2 regions of the Desulfofalx alkaliphila DSM 12257 genome follow, and region 1 is predicted to be linked to the other one. Evidence: riboswitches for the same ligand, from Rfam matches in the RefSeq annotation. Region 1 holds a riboswitch; the other holds the start of a gene.
What was found. Region 1 has a riboswitch for molybdenum cofactor ahead of BR02_RS0101895 (ABC transporter substrate-binding protein). Riboswitches for the same ligand answer to the same signal wherever they lie in the genome.

Region 1 (10,217 bases):
CCCGTACCTGCAACCTAAAATGCAGGCACTGTTATTCCAGCTCGGAGGCGAAAAAGTATGAGGGTGAATTGACCACCGAAGAGGGTAAAGAGTTTCTGCGGGATCTGGCCCAATTTAAGGTGCCTGTGGTGTTGTTTTCCGGCGGTGAACCGCTCATCAGGCCGGATTTTTTTGAATTGGCCAACTACGCCCGGCAGTTGGGGCTAAGGGTAACCATTTCCACCAACGGTACCCTGATCACACCGGAGGTGGCCCAAAAGATTAAAGATATCGGTGTGGGCTACGTGGGAATCAGTTTAGATGGCATTGGTGAAAATAACGACCGATTCCGAGGTAAAAAAGGTGCATTTGATGCAGCCCTGGCAGGTATTCGCAATTGCCTTGGGGTGGGGCAGAAGGTAGGCCTGCGCTTTACCATCAACCGCCACAACTTTAACGAGTTAAATGACATTTTCGACTTGCTGGAAAGGGAAAAGATTCCCCGGGCTTGTTTTTATCACCTGGTTTATTCCGGTCGGGCCAGCCATATGAAGGACGAGGACATCAGCCATCAAGAATCCCGCCAGGCCCTGGATTTAATTATGGAGCGCACCGAAGAAATGCACAGCCGGGGATTAACCAAAGAAATACTGACGGTGGATAATCACGCAGACGGGGTTTATATCTATCTGAAATTAAAAGAAAAGGATCCCGCCCGGGCAGAAAAGGCCTGGGAGATGCTGCAGAGAAACGGTGGCAACCGCAGCGGCATCGCCATCGGCCAGGTGGACTGGTACGGTAACGTCCATGCTGATCAGTTTAGCCAGCACCATACCTTTGGCAATGTAAAAGAGCGCAAATTTAGTGATATTTGGACCAAGCCATCCCATCCCATACTGAAGGGCTTAAAAAACAGGAAACCCCTCTTGAAGGGGCGTTGTGCCAAGTGCTCATGGCTAAAGGTCTGCAACGGCAATTTTCGCCCCCGGGCGGAAGCAGTATATAATGATTTTTGGGCCGAGGACCCGGCCTGTTATTTGACTGATGAAGAAATTGGTCTTGGGGAGCAGTAGTTGACAAAAGGGCAGGTGAAATAATTGTTTCCTTATTTAAGAATGCGCAGGCTTAGATCCAGTGAGAACATGCGGCGTTTGGTACGTCAGCATCACCTGCGGGTTGACGACTTAATTTATCCGCTTTTTGTTACGCCCGGTGAGGGCATTAAAAAAGAAGTATCCTCAATGCCGGGGGTCTATAACTTTTCCTTAGATGAACTGCAGGCAGAACTTGAAGAAGTGGTGGCCTTGGGCATACCAGGCGTTATACTGTTCGGGGTGTTGGGTGACGAAGAAAAAGATCCGGTTGGTTCCGGTGCCTATCATGACAGGGGCATTGTGCAGCAGGCGGTGGAGGCAATAAAGGAAAAATACCCGCAACTGTTGGTGGTAACCGATGTTTGCCTGTGTGAGTTCACCGATCACGGCCACTGTGGCCTGATTAAAGGGGATCAAATAGATAACGACGCTACCCTGGAACTGCTGGCCAAAATTGCGGTGAGCCATGCCAAGGCCGGTGCCGATATGGTGGCGCCTTCGGACATGATGGACGGGCGGGTGGCGGCCATTCGCCAGGCCCTGGATGAGCATCACTTTGAGAATATACCCATTATGTCCTATTCGGCCAAATATGCGTCGGCCTACTATGGGCCCTTCAGGGAAGCGGCGGCATCTGCACCGAAGTTTGGTGACCGCAAAGCCTATCAAATGGATGCCGCCAACGGTGACGAGGCAATTCGGGAAACCTGGTTGGATATTGAAGAAGGTGCCGACATAGTGATGGTCAAGCCCGGTCTGGCCTATATGGATATTATTCGCCGTATCAAGGAAGAGTTTAAATATCCCACAGCGGTGTACAATGTCAGCGGCGAGTACGCCATGGTGAAGGCTGCCGCCCAAAATGGCTGGATTGATGAGAAAAAGGTGGTTCTGGAAACGCTCACCGCCTTTAAAAGGGCCGGGGCTGATATTATCATCACCTACCATGCCAAAGATGCTGCCCGCTGGTTAAAGGAGGAATAGGCATGCTGGTGTCATGGAATACCACAAACCAGTGCAACATGTACTGTGAGCATTGCTACCGGGATGCCGGGGCCAAGGTGGAGGATGAACTGAATACAGCCGAAGGCAAGGCGCTGATAGATGAAATTGCCAAGGCCGGTTTTAAAATAATGATTTTTAGCGGTGGCGAACCGCTGATGCGTGACGATATTGTCCAATTGGTAGCCTATGCTAAATCAAAGGGGCTGCGCCCGGTCTTTGGCACCAACGGCACCCTGATCACCTTGGAAATGGCAAAAAAACTAAAGGAGGCCGGAGCCCTGGGTATGGGCATCAGCCTGGACAGTGTAGATCCTGAAAAGCATGATCGCTTTAGGAATTCTCCCGGAGCTTGGGCAGCGGCGGTGGAGGGCATGCGCAACTGCCGCCGGGCAGGCTTGCCCTTTCAAATTCACACCACTGTGGTTGACTGGAACTATGACGAAGTGGAACAATTGACTGACCTGGCAGTGGAAGAGGGGGCGGTGGCCCACCATATCTTTTTCTTGGTACCCACCGGGAGAGCGGTTAACATAGAGCAGGAATCACTGCGGGCGGAGCAGTACGAAAACCTGCTTAAACGGATTATGAAGAAACAGCAGCAGGTGGATATTGAATTAAAGCCAACCTGCGCCCCCCAATTTATGCGCATTGCCAAGGAAATGGGCGTGGACGTACGTTTTACCAAAGGCTGTCTGGCAGGTACAGGCTATTGTATTATCAGCCCCAAGGGTGACGTGCAGCCCTGTGCTTACTTAAATATCCCGGTGGGCAATGTGCGGGAGGTGCCCTTCAGTGAGATCTGGAAGGACAACGAGGTATTTAACCGCCTGCGCAATGATAAACTGCAGGGCGGCTGTGGCACCTGCCGATACCAAAAAATCTGCGGCGGCTGCCGGGCCAGGGCCTATTACTACCACGGTGACTACATGGCCGAAGAGCCCTGGTGTTTATATCACGGCAGAAAAGGCTATTAGGTAATGCAGGATGACAGTGTTTGCCAAAGGGTGTTAATCTGCTTTAATTAGAGATAGAGGCGAACGGTGTTGACCGTTCGGCGAGGAATTGAGGTATAGGAAATGAAACTTGATGCTATTGACCGCAAACTTCTCAACATGGCACAATCAAATTTTCCCATAGTGGCACGGCCCTATAAAGAATTGGGCCACCGCCTTGGCATCAGCGAAGAGCAAGTGATTGAACGCTTGCAGCGGCTTAAAGATGAAGATTACATCCGCCGCCTGGGGGGAATATTTGATTCCCGCAAGCTGGGATACAAGGGTACCTTGTGCGGCATTAAGGTGCCCGCCCACAGAATTGATGAGGTGGCAGCGGTGGTAAACAGCTACCCCGGCATTACTCACAACTACTTGCGGGAGGGTGAATACAACATGTGGTTCACCGTATTGGCCAACTCTCCGGATAAGGTGAAAAAAATACTGGAAGAGATCAGCGAAAAAACCGGTATCACCGATATACTAAACCTTCCCTCTGAAAGAGTATTTAAGGTATTAGTAAATTTTGAATTGGATGAGGTGTAAAATGCTCACCAAGTTAGAGAAGAATATAATCAAAGAACTGCAAAAGGGATTGCCGCTGGTGCCCCAACCCTTTGCCCATTTGGGTGAAAAGCTGGGCTTAACTGAAAAAGAATTGCTGGAAATTATAGACCAATTGATGGAAAAGGGTTATATGAAAAGAATGGGTGCTGCCCTGAGGCACCACCGGGTGGGTTTTGTGGCCAATGCCATGGTAGTGTGGCAGGTGCCTGAGGATATGGTCGAAGAGGTGGGCAATAAACTGGCGGCACACCCGGAAGTAACCCATTGTTATCAGCGCAAAACTTATCCCCACTGGAAATATAACTTTTACACCATGATTCACAGGCAGAGCAGGGAAGAATGCTATGATCTGGCCGAAGAACTGTCCCGGTTGGTGGGGATAAAGGAGTATAAGCTGCTCTTTAGTACTAAAGAACTTAAAAAGAGCAGTATGGCGTATTTTGCAGATGAAAAGTAGGTAATTAAGCGGCCACCCTTGATTTGCCCTCTGGATTGTTTTGGTAGGCTAGACAGGCTCTCGGTCTACAAACTCCAGAATCTTTTGCTAAGGAGGTTTGAAAACAATGCCTACATATGAAAAATCTAAAAAACTTTATGCTGACGCCCAGCAGTATATACCCGGCGGGGTGAACAGCCCGGTGCGGGCCTTTAAATCGGTGGGCGGTGACCCCCTGTTTATAGAACGGGGCGACGGAGCCTATATGTGGGATGTGGATGGTAACCGCTACGTGGACTATGTGGGCTCCTGGGGCCCCCTGATTCTTGGCCACCGGCACCCGGCGGTGGTGGATGCCCTGCAGCACTGCCTGGGACTGGGTACCAGTTATGGTGCACCCACGGAATTGGAGACCCAACTGGCGCGCATGGTGGTGGACGCGGTGCCGTCCATTGAAATGGTGCGCATGGTGAACTCGGGCACTGAAGCCACCATGAGTGCATTAAGGCTGGCCCGGGGCTACACCAATAGAAACAAAATTGTTAAATTTGAAGGCTGCTACCACGGCCATGCGGATTTCCTACTCATTAAAGCCGGTTCGGGGGCATTGACATTGGGTGTGCCCACCAGCCCCGGTGTACCGGCCAGCATTGCCGGCAACACCATCACAGCACCCTTTAACGATTTAGATACACTAAAGAAAATATTTGAAATGGAAGGCGAAGATATCGCTGCAGTGATACTGGAGCCGGTACCCGGCAATATGGGGGTAATACTGCCCAAGGCCGGATTTTTAGAGGGACTAAGGGAATTAACCAAAGAGTATGGCAGCCTGTTGATTTTTGACGAAGTGATGAGCGGGTTTAGGGTGGCCTATGGCGGCGCCCAGTCAATTTATAAGATTGATCCTGACTTAACCTGCCTTGGTAAAGTAATTGGCGGCGGCCTGCCGGTGGGAGCCTACGGCGGTAAGCGCGAGATTATGGAGCAAATATCCCCGGCCGGGCCAATCTATCAGGCGGGCACCCTGTCCGGTAACCCCTTGGCCATGACAGCCGGCATAGCTACCTTAAAAGAACTGGCTAAACCGGGCGTTTATGAAGAACTGGAACGGAAATCGGAAAAACTGGCCCAGGGTTTAGGTGAGGCCGCTAAAGAGGCAGGGGTGCCGATGAGCCAAAACCGCGTCGGTTCAATGCTGTGTACTTTCTTTACCTCAGAAGAGGTGGTGGATTTTAAAACCGCTTGTTCCTCAGACACAGAAAAATTCGGCCGTTTCTTTAGGGCGATGTTGGATGAGGGGGTATACCTGGCACCGTCTCAATTTGAGGCAGCCTTCATGTCGGTGGCACACAGTGATGAAGACATCGACTTCACCATCGAGGCCGCCCGTAAGGCCTTTAAGAAATTGTAAAGCAGAACAATGCTGTACGCATGGGCCCCATTGCATGCTGCGGTAGAAATGACCGGATAAATTTAAAACCCTTTAATGAAGGTAGATACCATAAAGATCTATAGGTAACTATAACCTTAGCTTCAGAAAAGGAGAAAAAAATCTTTACTATAAAAAAGGATTTTTTGCATAAAGCTAGAATACACTATAGAGTTAGTACGAGATTTATATTATCAGCAAAAATCAATATAGCCTCCGAGTCTGTTAACCTACAGTGGGCCATGGTTTTCAGACCGTTAGGGTACATATGGAAACGTGTGTGCCTCCCGGTGTGGAAAGGAGAGTGATTGTTCAGCTTAGCTAATAATGCCAAACTTTGCCTATCTACAGCGGAGTTTGGTTTTTTATTTTCAAACTTATACCTTGCGTATAAGAATTGTTCTACAGGTGCCCCTTATTAAATAGTAATAAGACAGGAGGAATTATAATTGAAACGTTTTCTAGTATTATTACTGGCCCTGGTAATGGGCTTAGCCCTAATGGGTTGTCAGAGTCAGGAACCTGCCGATAACGATCAACAAAGTGCAGAGCCGGAAATTAAAGACGTAATACTGGCCACCACCACCAGCACCCAGGACAGCGGTTTGTTAGATGTGCTGGAACCAATGTTTGAGGAGCAAACCGGTTACAACATTAAGACCGTTGCTGTTGGTACCGGCCAGGCATTGAGTATGGGTGAAAAGGGTGAAGCAGATGTGCTGCTAACCCACGCCATGGCGGCAGAGAAAGAATTGGTGGATTCCGGAGCAGTAGTTAACTACCAGCTGGTTATGCACAACGACTTTGTAATAGTTGGGCCACCTGCTGATCCTGCAGGCATTAAAGAGCTGGCAACTGCCAAGGAAGCCTTAGCTAAAATAGCAGAGACCGGAAGCGTATTTGTATCCAGGGGTGACGATTCCGGCACCCATAAGCAAGAGCTGGCCCTTTGGAAAGATGCCGGTATTGAACCTGCCGGAGATTGGTATGTGGAAACAGGAAGCGGCATGGGTAAAACCTTAGCAGTGGCTAACGAAAAGGAAGGCTACACCCTTACCGACCGGGCCACCTACCTGGCACATCAGCAAAACCTTGAGTCAGAAATACTGCTGGAAGGCGACGCTGTGTTGCTAAACATTTACCACGTTATGCAAGTTAACCCCGAAAAATTTGAAAAAGTCAATGGACCTGGGGCAAAGGCCTTTGTAGAATTTATGATTGACCCTGCCACCCAGGATGTTATTAAAGAATTTGGTGTAGACCAGTATGGTCAGCCCTTGTTCTTCCCGGATGCCCATACCACTGTAGAGGAATTGTTAGGCCAATAACAGTTTAATCTAAAACTAAATACTAAGTTCTCCGAGCAATAACGCCTACAGCAATAAGCCATGGTGTTATAGCCGATAGGGTTAACAGGGAAACCCGTTAGCCTCCCCCTTTGGAAAGGAGAGCGTTTTCCGGACAATCTTGTAGAAAGGCTACAGTTGTTGATGCCTTCATTTTGTGATGCACAAAACAGTCTGGTCAGTGTCTGCTTTTTAAAGGGTACTGCCAGACTGTTTTTGTTATATAAGGAAAGAGGTGTTTAGTTTGAAGGGGCGATACCGGCTGTTGGTTTCTTTTCCTGTGGGGGATGTTGTGGGGCATTATGGTGCGGAAGAAAAACAGTTACATGACCTTGCGGAAACACTGGGCGGGTTTAAAGATCGGGTCTTTGATATGTACCTTGAGTTTTCCCTGTTGGCTGATAAGGGGATGCTAATTAGGCAAGAATACGGCACCTGCAGAGGAAATATGACCGTTTCCTTTTACTACCCGCCAACTGTGTCAGTGGATGAAAGGCGTCAACAGATAATTAATATATTGCTGAAAAAATACCTGCACGAGCCGGTGTACCCACGGCCCGGAATATATGTGGTTCAAGACAAGGATGAGAATTACAGGCTGCTTAAGACCTCAAACGAACATGTAATATCCAGCAGTTACAACAGTTCAAATAATACAGTATCTAAGTATTTACATTAGGGTGATTACTATGAATGTTTTGCTAAAAGAACCCTTTAATAATCAAAAACTGGTTATAAATATCGGTAAGGAGATTTGTAAGATTACTCCAAAACGAACCCGAGAGATATTTTTAGAAATGCTATATTATATCTACAGCGTTACTAAGCAAGTAAACGCCTGCCAAAACAAGGATATATACCTCAATCAATTGGTTAAGGGCTGTGCCTTATACTTTTATTTACGTATGCTGCGGCAGAGAATCATGCCGAATAATTTAAAAACTTCTGTTGCCGTTAATCTATTAATATTGAGCTTTGGTATTTTGAAAGAAGATTTGCTTTTTGTAGAGCACTGTAAGCATGAAAATGATGGTGAGGAGATCTTCTTCGCCCGTTATTTTGGGGAGGATAAAGAACTTGAAATTATCCTCGCACAAACATGCGAAGAATATCTTAAGCCTGCCATATAAATTTTTCCTGCCCTGAGCCCCCCTCGGGGTATCTTTTTAAAATAATGGTCAGGAGGTTTACTTCCAGCCCGAAGTATAGATTTTTATTATATTTAGCGCTAAAAACGCTAAAGTAAAGGGGGTAAGTATATGGAAAAAAAGGCACATGAAAAAGAAGTGACCAGGCGCGGTTTCCTTAAAATGATGGGAACACTGGGCCTGGTCGGTGCCACAGCTACCGCTTTAGCCGGCTGTGGTTCCAAAGAATCTGCCGGCGGAGGTGGATGGCTGCCCCAGCAGTACCAGGCGGCCGGTACATGGCCGACACAGGTGCGGGGGCGGGTTCCATTGGATCCCTTCAGTCCGTCGCTGAGTAGGGATGACAAGAAGTGTATTCTGTGTGGGCAATGTTTAGAGGTGTGTCAAAGGGTTCAGTCGGTTTTTGGATACTATGAGCTTCCGGTAAAAAATGACGTAATCTGTGTCAACTGCGGCCAGTGTTCTCTGTGGTGTCCCACTGCTGCCATCACAGAAAGGGATGAAACCCAAAAGGTTTTTGATGCCTTGCAAGACCCCGATAAGATCGTTATTGTGCAAACGGCTCCGGCCACCAGGGTGGCCCTTGGTGAGGAATTCGGTTTGCCCCCGGGTTCATGGGTTGAAGGACAGCAGGTTGCAGCATTAAAGGCCTTGGGTTTTGATAAAGTATTTGATACAAACTTTACCGCTGATCTGACAATTATGGAAGAAGGCATGGAGTTAATAGCAAGGGCCACCGGTAAAAAAGACCCCAACAAATATCCCCTACCACAATTTACATCGTGCAGTCCCGGTTGGGTTAAGTTTTGTGAATACTACTACCCAGACTTAATTCCTCATCTGTCAACTGCCAAGTCACCGCAGCAAATGTTTGGTGCACTGGCAAAGACCTATTTTGCTGAAAAAAATAATGTAGACCCCAAAAATATCGTATCGGTATCAATAATGCCCTGCACTGCTAAAAAGTTTGAAGCATCCCGGCCTGAATTTAACGATGCCCAAACCTACTGGGGTCTGGATGAAGAAATTAGAGACGTTGATGTGGTGCTAACTACCAGGGAACTGGCCAGAATGATTAAGGCCAAAGGCATTGACCTTCCTTCATTGCCTGAGGAAAAGTATGATTCCTTAATGGGTGAAGGTTCCGGGGCAGGTTTGATATTCGGTGCCACCGGAGGAGTTATGGAGGCAGCGGCCCGCACAGCATATTTTGTCATCTCCGGGGGGCAATCAGCGCCAATTCTCTTTAATTTGACCCCGGTTCGCGGCTTGGAGGGTGTAAAGGAGGCTGAGTTGGATATTCCGGGCTTTGGCACCTTGCGTGTGGCGGTTATTCATGGTCTAGGTAACGCTCGGCCCATACTGGAAGCGGTTCGTCGGGGTGAATCCCCATATCACTTTATTGAGTTTATGTGCTGCCCGGGCGGTTGTATATCAGGAGGCGGGCAACCGCGTACTTCACTGCCGCCTTCCGATGCAGTGCGTCAAGCACGCCTGGATATGCTCTATAAAAAGGATGATTCCTATGAACTGAGAGAAAGCCATGAAAACAAAGAAGTACTTGAACTCTACAAAAGCTTCCTGAAAGAACCTCTTAGTCCCTTGGCCTACGATCTGCTGCACACCGAGTATACCGGAAGGGGAAGTTATCTTAAAGCGTTACCCTTGGAAAAATTAAGTTAACCTAAAAGGGTTGGAGGTGAAATCTAATGGCATATGTTAAATTTGACACGCCGGGTAAGGGCGTGTTGGTAGACTTAACAAAATGCGTTGGTTGCGGCAGTTGTTCATTGGCCTGTAAATTGTGGAACGACTTAGGGCACGATGATGAGGTTCCCGACCAAGGCCCGGATGCTAAATTGAGCGACAAAAACTGGACGGCAGTTAAATTCTTTGCTTTGGAGAAAGATAATGAGCCGGTATATCGCTTTGTGAAAAACCAGTGCCTGCACTGTCAGCATCCGGCATGTGAATCTGCTTGTTTTTCCAGAGCATTTCAGCGTACGGAAAACGGCCCCGTCGTTTATTACCCGCATCTTTGTGTTGGCTGCCGTTATTGTATGCTGGCCTGTCCCTTTGATGTTCCTAAGTTTCAATGGGATAAATCCTTCCCGCTGGTTACCAAGTGCCAAATGTGCTCAAGCAGGGTAGATAAGGGTGAAGCTCCGGCCTGTGTGGGTGTGTGTCCCACCAATGTGATGACTTATGGCGATCGGGA
Region 2 (10,217 bases), on a different contig from region 1:
TTATATTTTTCTGGAATGTAGCCTGCATAGTCAGTATAGACCAGAGGTACTTCGTTAACCCCGTAGGCTACAATCATCTTCCTGGCTTCATCCCTGACCTGCTCTAGGGTATACTCGGCAATGGTCTTACGTTGGTAGTCCTTAAAAACAATATTGCCTATGTCGCTGCGCAGTTTAACGAAATTATCTAGGATATAAGAAACCTTTATGCCCTCGTAGCTGTTCTCAAGCACCTGGTCACCAATTCTCTCGGTGTATGTGTCTCGATAGAGCCCAGCGTTAGTCTCTTCAATCTGAACCAGAGACAGTGCACGGTAAGAAGTCACACCGGGACCTTCCACAGTGAAGGTGGCACCGGTAATCGCATCAATGTTGTATGGTGCACCCGAATAGCTGATATGCTTATAGGGACTGTCAGCAAAGTCGTTGTCCCCAGGCGGAGGGTCGTCAGCAGGGCGTTCCTCCCCAACCACGATACGAACTACATTACTGACAAAGTCGCTATGGTTCTGATCGTGGATATTCCCCTTTTGCTGTCCTAAATACAACCGAGGGGCACCATTGTCAGTAGAAAGTTCAAGGTCTGCATAGGTAACTGGTGGACTAAGACTGTCTTGGGATGAAGTAAACAGTTCAACACTGTAGAATCCCAGTGTGGGCATTACACTTTGCTCACTGTCAATTCCAAAATCAGGGTATGTGTATAAATCCAGCAAATTACTAACTGATCTTGTACTACTGAAATTATCAGACGCAATGAACTTAACTAGATAATCTTGGTCAGTCTTAAGGTTGCCTACCCCTATCAACTCAAACAGATCATACCCTCTTACTTTCTGGATTCGATGGGTACCAAAAGAGTTATTCGAAGAATAAATTCGTTCAACCATCTGGTAGTTGTCCCAATCAGAAGCATATATCATAACATCCTGCTCTAGGCCTGTCCCAGTGATAATCAAATCCGGTGCGGCGGCTAATGCCTCTTTAGTCTGCTGTGGAACAAAACCGATTAAAGTTGATAAGAGAAATCCAATCAATACAAAAATACTAAGTTTCTTAAATAACTTGTTTTTTTTCACCGTTCTCCTCCCAACCTTTCTTTATTAACCTTGGGTTTTGATGAATTAAATAGTGACAATTCCGACATTTAAATAGCTAGTTAGATTAAAATTTTAAAAACTAACCCTCCTCAATAATTATCTGGCAATAGGATGATATTCGCCTTTTCCTGTGAATACTAATTGATTAGATAATTTGTCCGTATATAGCAATTGCTTGTCCGGAGTTATAATAATTAACTCTGTATTTTCCACTTCTTTGGCAATATTAACCCCATCCTCCGGACCCAGTACAAAGATGGCTGTAGATAAAATATCTGCATCGGTTGCTGAATCATTTACAACAGTAGCTTGTATTACATCTCTAGCTTGTTGGCCGGTGGACGGATCTAAAATATGATGGTATCGTACACCTCCTTGAATAAAGTATCTTTGATAGTCACCGGAGGTTACCACTGCCTTATCCTTGACAGATATTATGGCAATTATTCCGTTACCGCGAGGGTCTTGTACCCCCACCTGCCAAAGGGATCCATCAGGTTTAGTGCCCAAGGCGTAGATATTTCCTCCGGCATTAATCAAGGCATGCTCTATTCCGTTATTTATGAGAGCCATTACCGCCCGATCTGTGGCATAGCCTTTAGCAACCCCACCTAAATCCAGGCCCATACCCGGCTCGGTTAAAATAACAGTATCATTTAAACAATCAATTTCTATTTTCCTGTAATCCACTTGGTCTAAGGCTTTGTCGAGCTCATCTTGGCTTGGAATACGCCAATTACTACCAAAACCCCACAAGTCCATTATCGGAGCAATAGAAACATCAAAGGCACCGTCAGATATTTCAGAAAAATACTTTGAGCGCTCTAGCATATTTATTGTATGATCACTAACCTGCACAGGGCCAATACCGGCACTTTGATTAATTTTGTTAACATCACTTAAGTCTGATTGATCATCTGTAAACCTGTCAGCTAACTTATTAATCTGCTCAAAGGCAGTAAACGCATCTTGCAATGCTTTACTCCCCTGCTGCTCATTTTCAGAAAAAACAGTGATCTGTATTAAGGTGTCCATAATAAATTTTTCATCGCTAAACTCCTGCAATTGAGTAGAATTTGATCCACAGCCCATACAACAAAGCATAGTAAGCAGGATTAAAAAACTATATAATACACAACGCCAGCATTGCAATTAATAATACACCTCCGAAAAAGCAAATGGCTTGCTTTTCCCGCAAGGAAAACCAAGCCATTTAATAACGCTACACAAATTCCTTTCCAAACGGGAGGCATAAACGTTTCCACTTATACCCGGCGGTTAGGTCCCATAGCAGCATAGCCTTAGGTTGCTAACTCGGAATTTAATACTATTTGCTTTTGTTAAAATATACTATCAACTACATAACAACTAAGTCAACATAATGTATACACCTTATTCCGACAATTATTTTAGTATTGTCGGAATTAATCTATTATTTTTCCCGATTTTAAATAATAAGTTTTTTAATGTTTGGATTTTAAGTTATTTGTAGATTGAAAATATATTATGCTTTAAATGCACATCATTGGTCGTAATACTACATAAACTAAAACCCCCTAAAAGTTAGGGGGTGCTATAACAACTTTATAAGCATTTAACAATTAGCTACTTCAACTTCCCTTCCATTAATAAAGATTCTTCCTTGTTCATCAGAGCGAATTTCTAAAATCTCATCTCTATAATTAATATTAATATACATGTCAACGGCGCTGTTTAAATTTGTATTTTCAGCTCTTTCTTTTAGCCTTTCCAAATTATTTTGTGCTTCTTCAATTCCATTCATTTTCACCTTTCCTGTTTCATCAGCCTCAATGCCTATGGTTTCACCGTTTTGTTTTAGGGTTACCAATATCCTGAACGGATCCAGGGAGGCAGTCCCTCCGGTACTTCTAATATCTTTACATACCGTTATCGTATCATTTGGTTTATTATCATTGTTATTGGCCTCTAACTGTGTGGATGTAGACCCGCCAAGATCATTATTGTTTGTATTACCGGAAGAACATTCCCCGTTTTGCTTATTAAAATTATCCTGTTCATTACTTTGTCGCGCCACTGCTTGGGAACCTTCAAAAAAGGCTAACGCCAGGGCAGCACATTGGCAGATCCTTTGCTCTTGATTTGTTGTTTGGTTTTGGTTGATCTCGGCATTTGCATTTTGATTTACTTGATTGCCTAAGTAGCAAATACCATTTATATTTTCAGCATTTAAAACAGCCTTTTGATAATTTGCATTTTCTTGAATTGAATTTTGTACTGCCCTTGCATTTCCTCCGGCGGCTGAAATTGCAACTGCAGCTAATTGGTTACTGTAATTAAATTGATCAACACTTTGCTCCTGTGAACTCTCCCCATTGACCCCATGGTTAATAGTATTAGTCATCCTTGTTTCCCCCTTTTTTACTGTGATCGGAAGAAGGGGAAGTTTCATGGATACTTTTTTGCAGAACAATATCTAATTTATGCCCATTTAAATATACCTCACCATTTTTGTGTACCTTTACTTTTAAATTTTGTGTACCTTTAACAATATCCACAATTATCATAGTGTCCGGTTCTGCCCCTGCCTGTGCCCTTTTAGTAAATTTACAGTGATCATTGTTTTGTTTTTGTATGTTATCCTTATCCGCCGACACAGAAGCATTTTGTAAATTGTTATTCATTTGAACAGTTGTCTGAAATACTGTTGCTTCTCCCCCACCGATGGATATTGCCACTGAGTTACTTTGCTGACTAACATTTTGTTGAGAGACATTTTGACTTTGATTAATATCTTCATTAGTATCATTGCTGCTTTCCGGACAGCAAGGGTTAGAATCTGCAATTACAGCCCTTACCTCTGCCTGTTGACTATTTATGTTGCTTTGTTCAGATATCTGCAGCGCTTCAGCCACAGACCCTTCTCCTATTGCAACTGCAAGAGCCAAATTCTGCTCAGCAATGTTTAACTGATTAACCTCTTGATTTTGATTTGCTATGGCTTGGGCTTGTTGATTAACCACAGTATTACAATATCTTAAATAATATGACATTGGCGGGCCGGCTATTTTCTTATAGCCGTCATTAATATATACAGTAGTGTCACAGGGATCTATGCCCTGCAGTGTGTCCTTACATAACGGTGTCCTGGGGTGAAACAATTTAACCCTTTTAATGTGACCATCGGTCATAATTAATAGTTTGCTATCATCATTTAGCCGAAACAATGCATTCTTGCTTTTCAAAGCCTCTGTCTTGCCGGTGCCATCCTTAATTTTTACAGGTATACCAAAAACTTTCCATTTATTATTTTCAGAATCATACACCGCTATACAGTCATTTTTCCATTGGATTTTCGCATTGCCCGGAGTGCGATAACACATATTCTTATTGATGTCAGTAATTTTATAAGCTTTAGACATTCTATATCCCACCTTTTTAGTATACAAATGGTGGTGCTATATTGCTGCTACCTTATTGTCATTCACAAATATCTCCCCATTTTTATTCAACTCTACCTTTACCATGTCCAATTCATTTTCTGTGGTAATTAAAATCTTATTTTCCCTTGCATTGGTATGTGTTTTTAAACTTTTTACTTTTGAACTAACCTTCCGGCTTTCATTTAAAATATTTACCCCATTTCTATCTGCTTGTATCTGTATTGTTTGCCTATCTTCGCTTATGGTAACCACTAACCTAATCCCATTAATAGCTATAACTGCTTCACTGTTAACTATACGTCTACTTTCATTTTTCTTTCCGTTTGATTTTAACTTTCGCTTTGTATCGTCTACTATGCTGTTTACTATTGGGCTTTTACAACTATCACCTAAGACATTTTCCGCTTCTGAAATTCCTACTTGAGAATCAGAGTTGGTTTGTTCACTTTGCTGCATAACGGTGGCTGTAGAGCCCACGCCACTGGCTGTTGCCCTTGCTTCTTCCTGGCCGTTATCATTTTGTTGTGACGCATTCTGTTGATGCTCAACGGCAGCCTCTGACTTCTGATTAACATTACTGCCGGAGTAATCTTTACATACCACATTCCTAGCACTTGCTATCCCCACCTGTTCTTTGCTGTTAGTTTGGTGGTTTATTTGCTGCACAGATGCGTTGCCTCCATTCTGTGCATCGGCTATGGCGGCAGTCTGTTGATTATTATTTGTTTGTGTAACTTCCTGCGTATTCGTTACAGTGGCTGTGGCCTCTTGATTTACTATCATGTTGCAACATTTGTAAGGTTTACAGGACTTTGAAGTATGATTACTCATTTCCATCTCTCCCCAATAATTTTTGGCAGTCCATAAATGGTAAATTTTACCTGCTCTATGGTATATTATGTTCTAATAGCTTTTTGGTTCCTTATATTTTTACATTGGGAGAGTGGTGTTTTTTTGCACAAAAAAATCCCCGTTTAGGGGGATTAATATTTACCTTCGGTGGGATGACCGATGGCTTGCTGTAAATCATCATCAGTTCTATTCTCTAATCGCAGTTTAGTATATATTGACTGACCGGTAAGGTAATCGTTTATAGCCAACAGTGCCTGGCCGGTGGCCATTTCACTTGGTATCATTTCTGAACTGTGGGAAAAGGCGCCGTTTTTTAGCCTATATTTTAACATCCCTGTGAGCGGGTTACCATTATTTTTCGTCCACTCCTGGCCGGTGGGATCTATTCCCAACATAACCAGCGCCTGTATAAGCTGGGCGCAGGATTCAGTATTGGATGTTCCCCACAGCCCCATACTGCCGTCACTGTTTTGCTGTTCTTTTAAATATGCCAGGGCCCGTTGTATCGGAGGGTAAGTTTGGTCTTTATCCAGGCAGACCATAGCAACAATGGCCATTGCAGTCATATCTATATCTGAATATAGAATTTCGGTATCAACGCTAAACCCACCATCATAATTTTGCTGTTCCACCAACCAGGATAAAGCTTTATCAGCATTGGGAATGTCTTCACCCACTGCATACAAAGCAATAATACCCCATATATGAGCATTAATCAGCCTGTCACCGATACCGGTTGATGTATCTGCAAATTTACCCGAGGGTAACTGAGATTCCTTTACGGTATCAACAAGGTTAATTCCACAATAGGCCTTGACATCTTCACCGGCAGCCAAAGCACTGAAAATTGTACGCTGATAGTCAGTGTTTTTTAATGGAGAAATCATTTCACCCGCTAAAACCTGCTCTTTTCTTTTTTTAGATAGGGCTTGAACATCTTTGCCCGAAGAATAACACCCCAGTATGGCCCAATCCAACATGCCCTTATAGTCCGGGTGAAGCATTTTATCATTTAGATAATTAACAATACTTTCCACATTTTCAATCTCCACCCGATCCGGTGCTGTAGCTGCTGCAGCGCCGGAAGTTATGAAAGCCACCGACATAAGCAATGCACAGCAATAAATGAAAAAGATTTTTATCGACCTGTTAAAAAATTTGTTCATTGTTATAGCCCCCTATCTCTCAATATTAATTTCTTTTACAACCAGTCTTTTTTGATAACGCTGCATTACTTTTATAAACTCTTTACCCATAAACCACATGAATATGCCGTTACCTATGGCATGTAGTGTATCAAACCAAAAGGCAGCACCATAAACAGCCACAAAGGTTTGCCAGTTTAGGGGATAAATAAAGGTAACCCAATGCCAAATGTTCATTATTAACCCATATAAAAAACCCCATGCCACCGCAAAAATTATCAAAGGCAGCTTCGACGGTTTTTTTTGCCAACGGCCCCAAATCCCTGCCGAAAAACCCGCTAAGCCCCAGGCTAACATTTGCCAAGGCGTGTATGGACCCATACCCAGGAAGAAATTTGATGATAAGGCCGCCAGCGCTCCAACCATAAACCCCGGGCCAGGGCCAAAAACCAGCCCTGTTACTATAATCAAAAAGGTAGTTGGCTGAACGCTTGGAATACCCGCAAACACCACCCTGCCCAAAGCCGCCAGAGCGGCTAAAGTTGCCAGCAGTGCCACTTCTTTGGCAGTGGGTTTGCTATTTTCAAAACCCAAGAAACAACTTAGCAGTGCCAATACAGCAAGGCCCAGTGTAAGCAATGACCAGTTCATATCTACACCACTTTAAGCAGTTTCAGTGCATCTTGAAATGTAATTACGCCCTGGCAAAAGCCGCGAAACAATTTATTCAACTGCGGGGCATAGTAAAGGGAATTGTTTAGTACTTGCTGCTTATCACCGTCGGCCACTATCTCGCCATCAAATATGACTACCACTCGGCCGGCATATTCAGCTATAAATTCAATATCGTGGGTAACTATTATTACTGCCACCCCTTCTGCAGTTAATTTTTTCAATAGGGTACCCAATTCATGTTTCAGCGACGCATCTAAGCCGCGGGTAGGCTCATCTAAAAGTAATATTTGGGGGTTCATTACCAACACCGCAGCCAGCGCCACCCACTGACGTTCCCCCCTGCTCAAATCCCTTGGGTTTTTATTTTTCAAGTCAGTCAAGTGCCATTTTTCCAGCATCTTATCTACAATATCCCTGTCTTTTATCCCCCGCACCTTTAAACCAAAGGCCACCTCTTCAAAAACTGTTTCGTTAAATAAATAATCATTGGCATTTTGCCCAAGGTAGCCCACCGTACCGGCAATTTCTGCCACACTTTGCTTTTTTATATCCTTATTGCAAATAATAATGCTGCCCTCTTGCGGCCTCAGTAAACCACAGATGTTTTTTAACAGGGTGCTTTTACCGCCGCCATTTTCACCAATAATAGCAACAAATTCACCGCTGCCAACTTTCAGGTTAATATCCCTAATTGCCGGTTGTAAACAATCAGGATAGGTAAAAGAAGCTTTTTCAATCTTCAACAGGTTATTAGCCGGCACAGTTGTTTTGGCAATTCCCCCTCTCCCATCAACTGCAGGTTTCATGTGCCCATAGACTGTACGCAGAACAGCCCTTCCGTCGCTGACTGTTAGCGGTATAGTGGAACAACCCACCGCTGCAAAAAGTTTGGGCAAAGGGGGTATGATGATGTTTTGTTTATCCAGTTCCAATTTTACCGTTTCCCCAGGGGTAAGATTACTGGCTAGGCAACCCTTATTGATAACCACCATTTTGTCTGCCAAATGCATACATCGTTCTAGCCGCTGCTCTGCAATAATTACCGTAATCCCCAGGTCTTCATTTATTCTGCGAATGTTGGTAATAATTTTTTCCGCAGACACAGGATCTAACTGAGAGGTTGGCTCATCTAAAAGCAACACCTTGGGCTGCATTGCAAGCACAGAAGCCAACACCACCATTTGCTTATGCCCACCGGAAAGTTCAAAGATATTTTTTCTCTTTAAATGGGAGATACCTAAAAAATCCATTACCTCGGCCACCCGCCGCTTCATTTCCCTGGGTGGCACACCTGTGTTTTCAAGCCCAAATACTATTTCTTTTTCCACATTTGTCATAACTATTTGCTGTTCGGGGTCTTGAAATATAAAGCCTATTTCACCGGCCAGTTTACCCTTATGCCAATCCCTTATGTTTTTGCCTTGAAAAACAACATTGCCTGTGACGGACCCGCCATAAAACTCCGGCACTAAACCGGATAAGGCACGAAGAAGGGTTGACTTACCGCTGCCCGATTTTCCGGCCAGTAAAACAAACTCCCCTTCATTTATTTCTAGATTGATATTATTTAATGAAGGTTTGCTGCTACCCCCGTAGCAGTAAGTCAGATTTTCCACCTTAAGTAAGGCCAATGGTGCCACCCCCAATTCAACAGCCCGGGAAAGGCCAGCAGTAGAACGATAAGCATTATTAAAATTAATTGTACTAAATTGCTAAAAATCATCTCCAACCCAGGGTAAAAATTATAGGCGTTTATCCCCCTAACCGTCATCGCCACACCACATAAAAAGGCCACACAGCTGGCTGTCATAACGGCGGCATCCCGGGGACGGAATATCTCCCTTGTGTAGTAACTGCGCAAACCGCTGCCATAACCTCGGCTCTGTATTGCTTCAGCAATATTAAAGGCGTTATCCAATGAATTTATTAACAGTATTTTGAGCAGTGAATAATAAGCCCTTATGCTGCCATAAATACCCTTGCCTTCAAATTTAACCCCACGGGTCTGCTGGGCTTCTTTAATATTTTTGAACTGACCTATTAAATAGGGCATAAGCCTGGCAGTTAAAGTAATTATCATTACTGAGCCCGGGGCAAACCGGGCAAGAAAGGAAAATGCCCGGTTCGGATCCAGCATCAAATTATATAAAAAGAATATGGTTATCAAAACTAACAGGCGCACTGCCATATTGATGCCATACAAGACCGATTCCAATGTAATAACTACACCGCCCAGCACAGGCAGCTTGGGGCCGGTCCAAAGGATGGTATTGCCGTGGTCGCTGAATAATGGATTAATTATTATTATCATCAGTAACATTAAGGCCGATAAGAGCACCATTTTTTTATAAGCCCTTAGGCCATCCAGGAGGTTAATTTCTAACCACAGCACCAAATACAGCATCAACAGAAAGAGCGGATGGTTTAACAGCAGCACCAGCAGCAACAGTACACCTGTATAGATTAATACTGCCGCAGGATGAAAGGTCTGCAGGAACAGATTTTTGTCCTTATAGTAAAACATATAGATCACCTAGTTAAATGACCGGGACGGCCACAACCCCATGGTCCGTTACTATGGCGCCAAAGTGCTGTTTTATTTTTGCCGCATCATTTATCAGTAGGTTTACTGCCTTTTCCAGGCCCCTTTTATCAAGCCCTGTTACCAACCATAGGGGAGTGACGTCTCCCATGCCCGTGCCGGTGGCAACTATGGCACCGGTGTTTTCGTGATACCGTTCTACCTCATGGCCGTAAATATTCAAAGAGGAAAAATATTGTGGATCAAACTTCACATATAATCCTGTTTTTTCACGATGTTTTTGCAGACCTTGGATTTGCTTATCCTGCCCCAGTTGGTTCCAAAGCCCCACCACTATGGTTATCCTTTGATCCGCAGCCACTAGTTCTTCACTGTATGGTTTAATTTCCACCGTTTTTACGCCGCTGTTGCGCAAGTACTGGGCCAGTCTTTCTCCCTCTTCTTCACAACCATCCGTTACCAAGACAGTGGTGCCGGGGTT

Region 2: linked by a shared signal. The riboswitch ahead of BR02_RS0104705 (FAD:protein FMN transferase) and the one ahead of BR02_RS0101895 (ABC transporter substrate-binding protein) in region 1 are both predicted to bind molybdenum cofactor.

What each region holds. Positions count from the first base shown of each region.
Region 1 covers NZ_JONT01000002.1:21,390-31,606, forward strand. The annotation lists gene nirJ1 (putative heme d1 biosynthesis radical SAM protein NirJ1) at 1-1,052, shown strand, start outside; gene hemB (porphobilinogen synthase) at 1,095-2,057, shown strand; gene nirJ2 (putative heme d1 biosynthesis radical SAM protein NirJ2) at 2,060-3,052, shown strand; gene ahbA (siroheme decarboxylase subunit alpha) at 3,155-3,616, shown strand; gene ahbB (siroheme decarboxylase subunit beta) at 3,618-4,094, shown strand; gene hemL (glutamate-1-semialdehyde 2,1-aminomutase) at 4,201-5,487, shown strand; molybdenum cofactor riboswitch at 5,708-5,824, shown strand; gene BR02_RS0101895 (ABC transporter substrate-binding protein) at 5,991-6,833, shown strand; molybdenum cofactor riboswitch at 6,851-6,970, shown strand; gene BR02_RS0101900 (hypothetical protein) at 7,087-7,530, shown strand; gene BR02_RS0101905 (hypothetical protein) at 7,541-7,981, shown strand; gene BR02_RS0101910 ([FeFe] hydrogenase, group A) at 8,111-9,682, shown strand; gene BR02_RS0101915 (4Fe-4S dicluster domain-containing protein) at 9,709-10,217, shown strand, end outside.
Region 2 covers NZ_JONT01000007.1:13,721-23,937, forward strand. The annotation lists gene BR02_RS14325 (ligand-binding sensor domain-containing protein) at 1-1,079, opposite strand, end outside; gene BR02_RS0104705 (FAD:protein FMN transferase) at 1,197-2,165, opposite strand; molybdenum cofactor riboswitch at 2,316-2,432, opposite strand; gene BR02_RS0104710 (hypothetical protein) at 2,695-3,483, opposite strand; gene BR02_RS0104715 (hypothetical protein) at 3,476-4,501, opposite strand; gene BR02_RS0104720 (hypothetical protein) at 4,538-5,353, opposite strand; gene BR02_RS14725 (prenyltransferase/squalene oxidase repeat-containing protein) at 5,506-6,540, opposite strand; gene BR02_RS0104730 (ECF transporter S component) at 6,553-7,170, opposite strand; gene BR02_RS0104735 (ABC transporter ATP-binding protein) at 7,173-8,825, opposite strand; gene BR02_RS0104740 (energy-coupling factor transporter transmembrane component T) at 8,798-9,718, opposite strand; gene BR02_RS0104745 (DUF4430 domain-containing protein) at 9,732-10,217, opposite strand, start outside.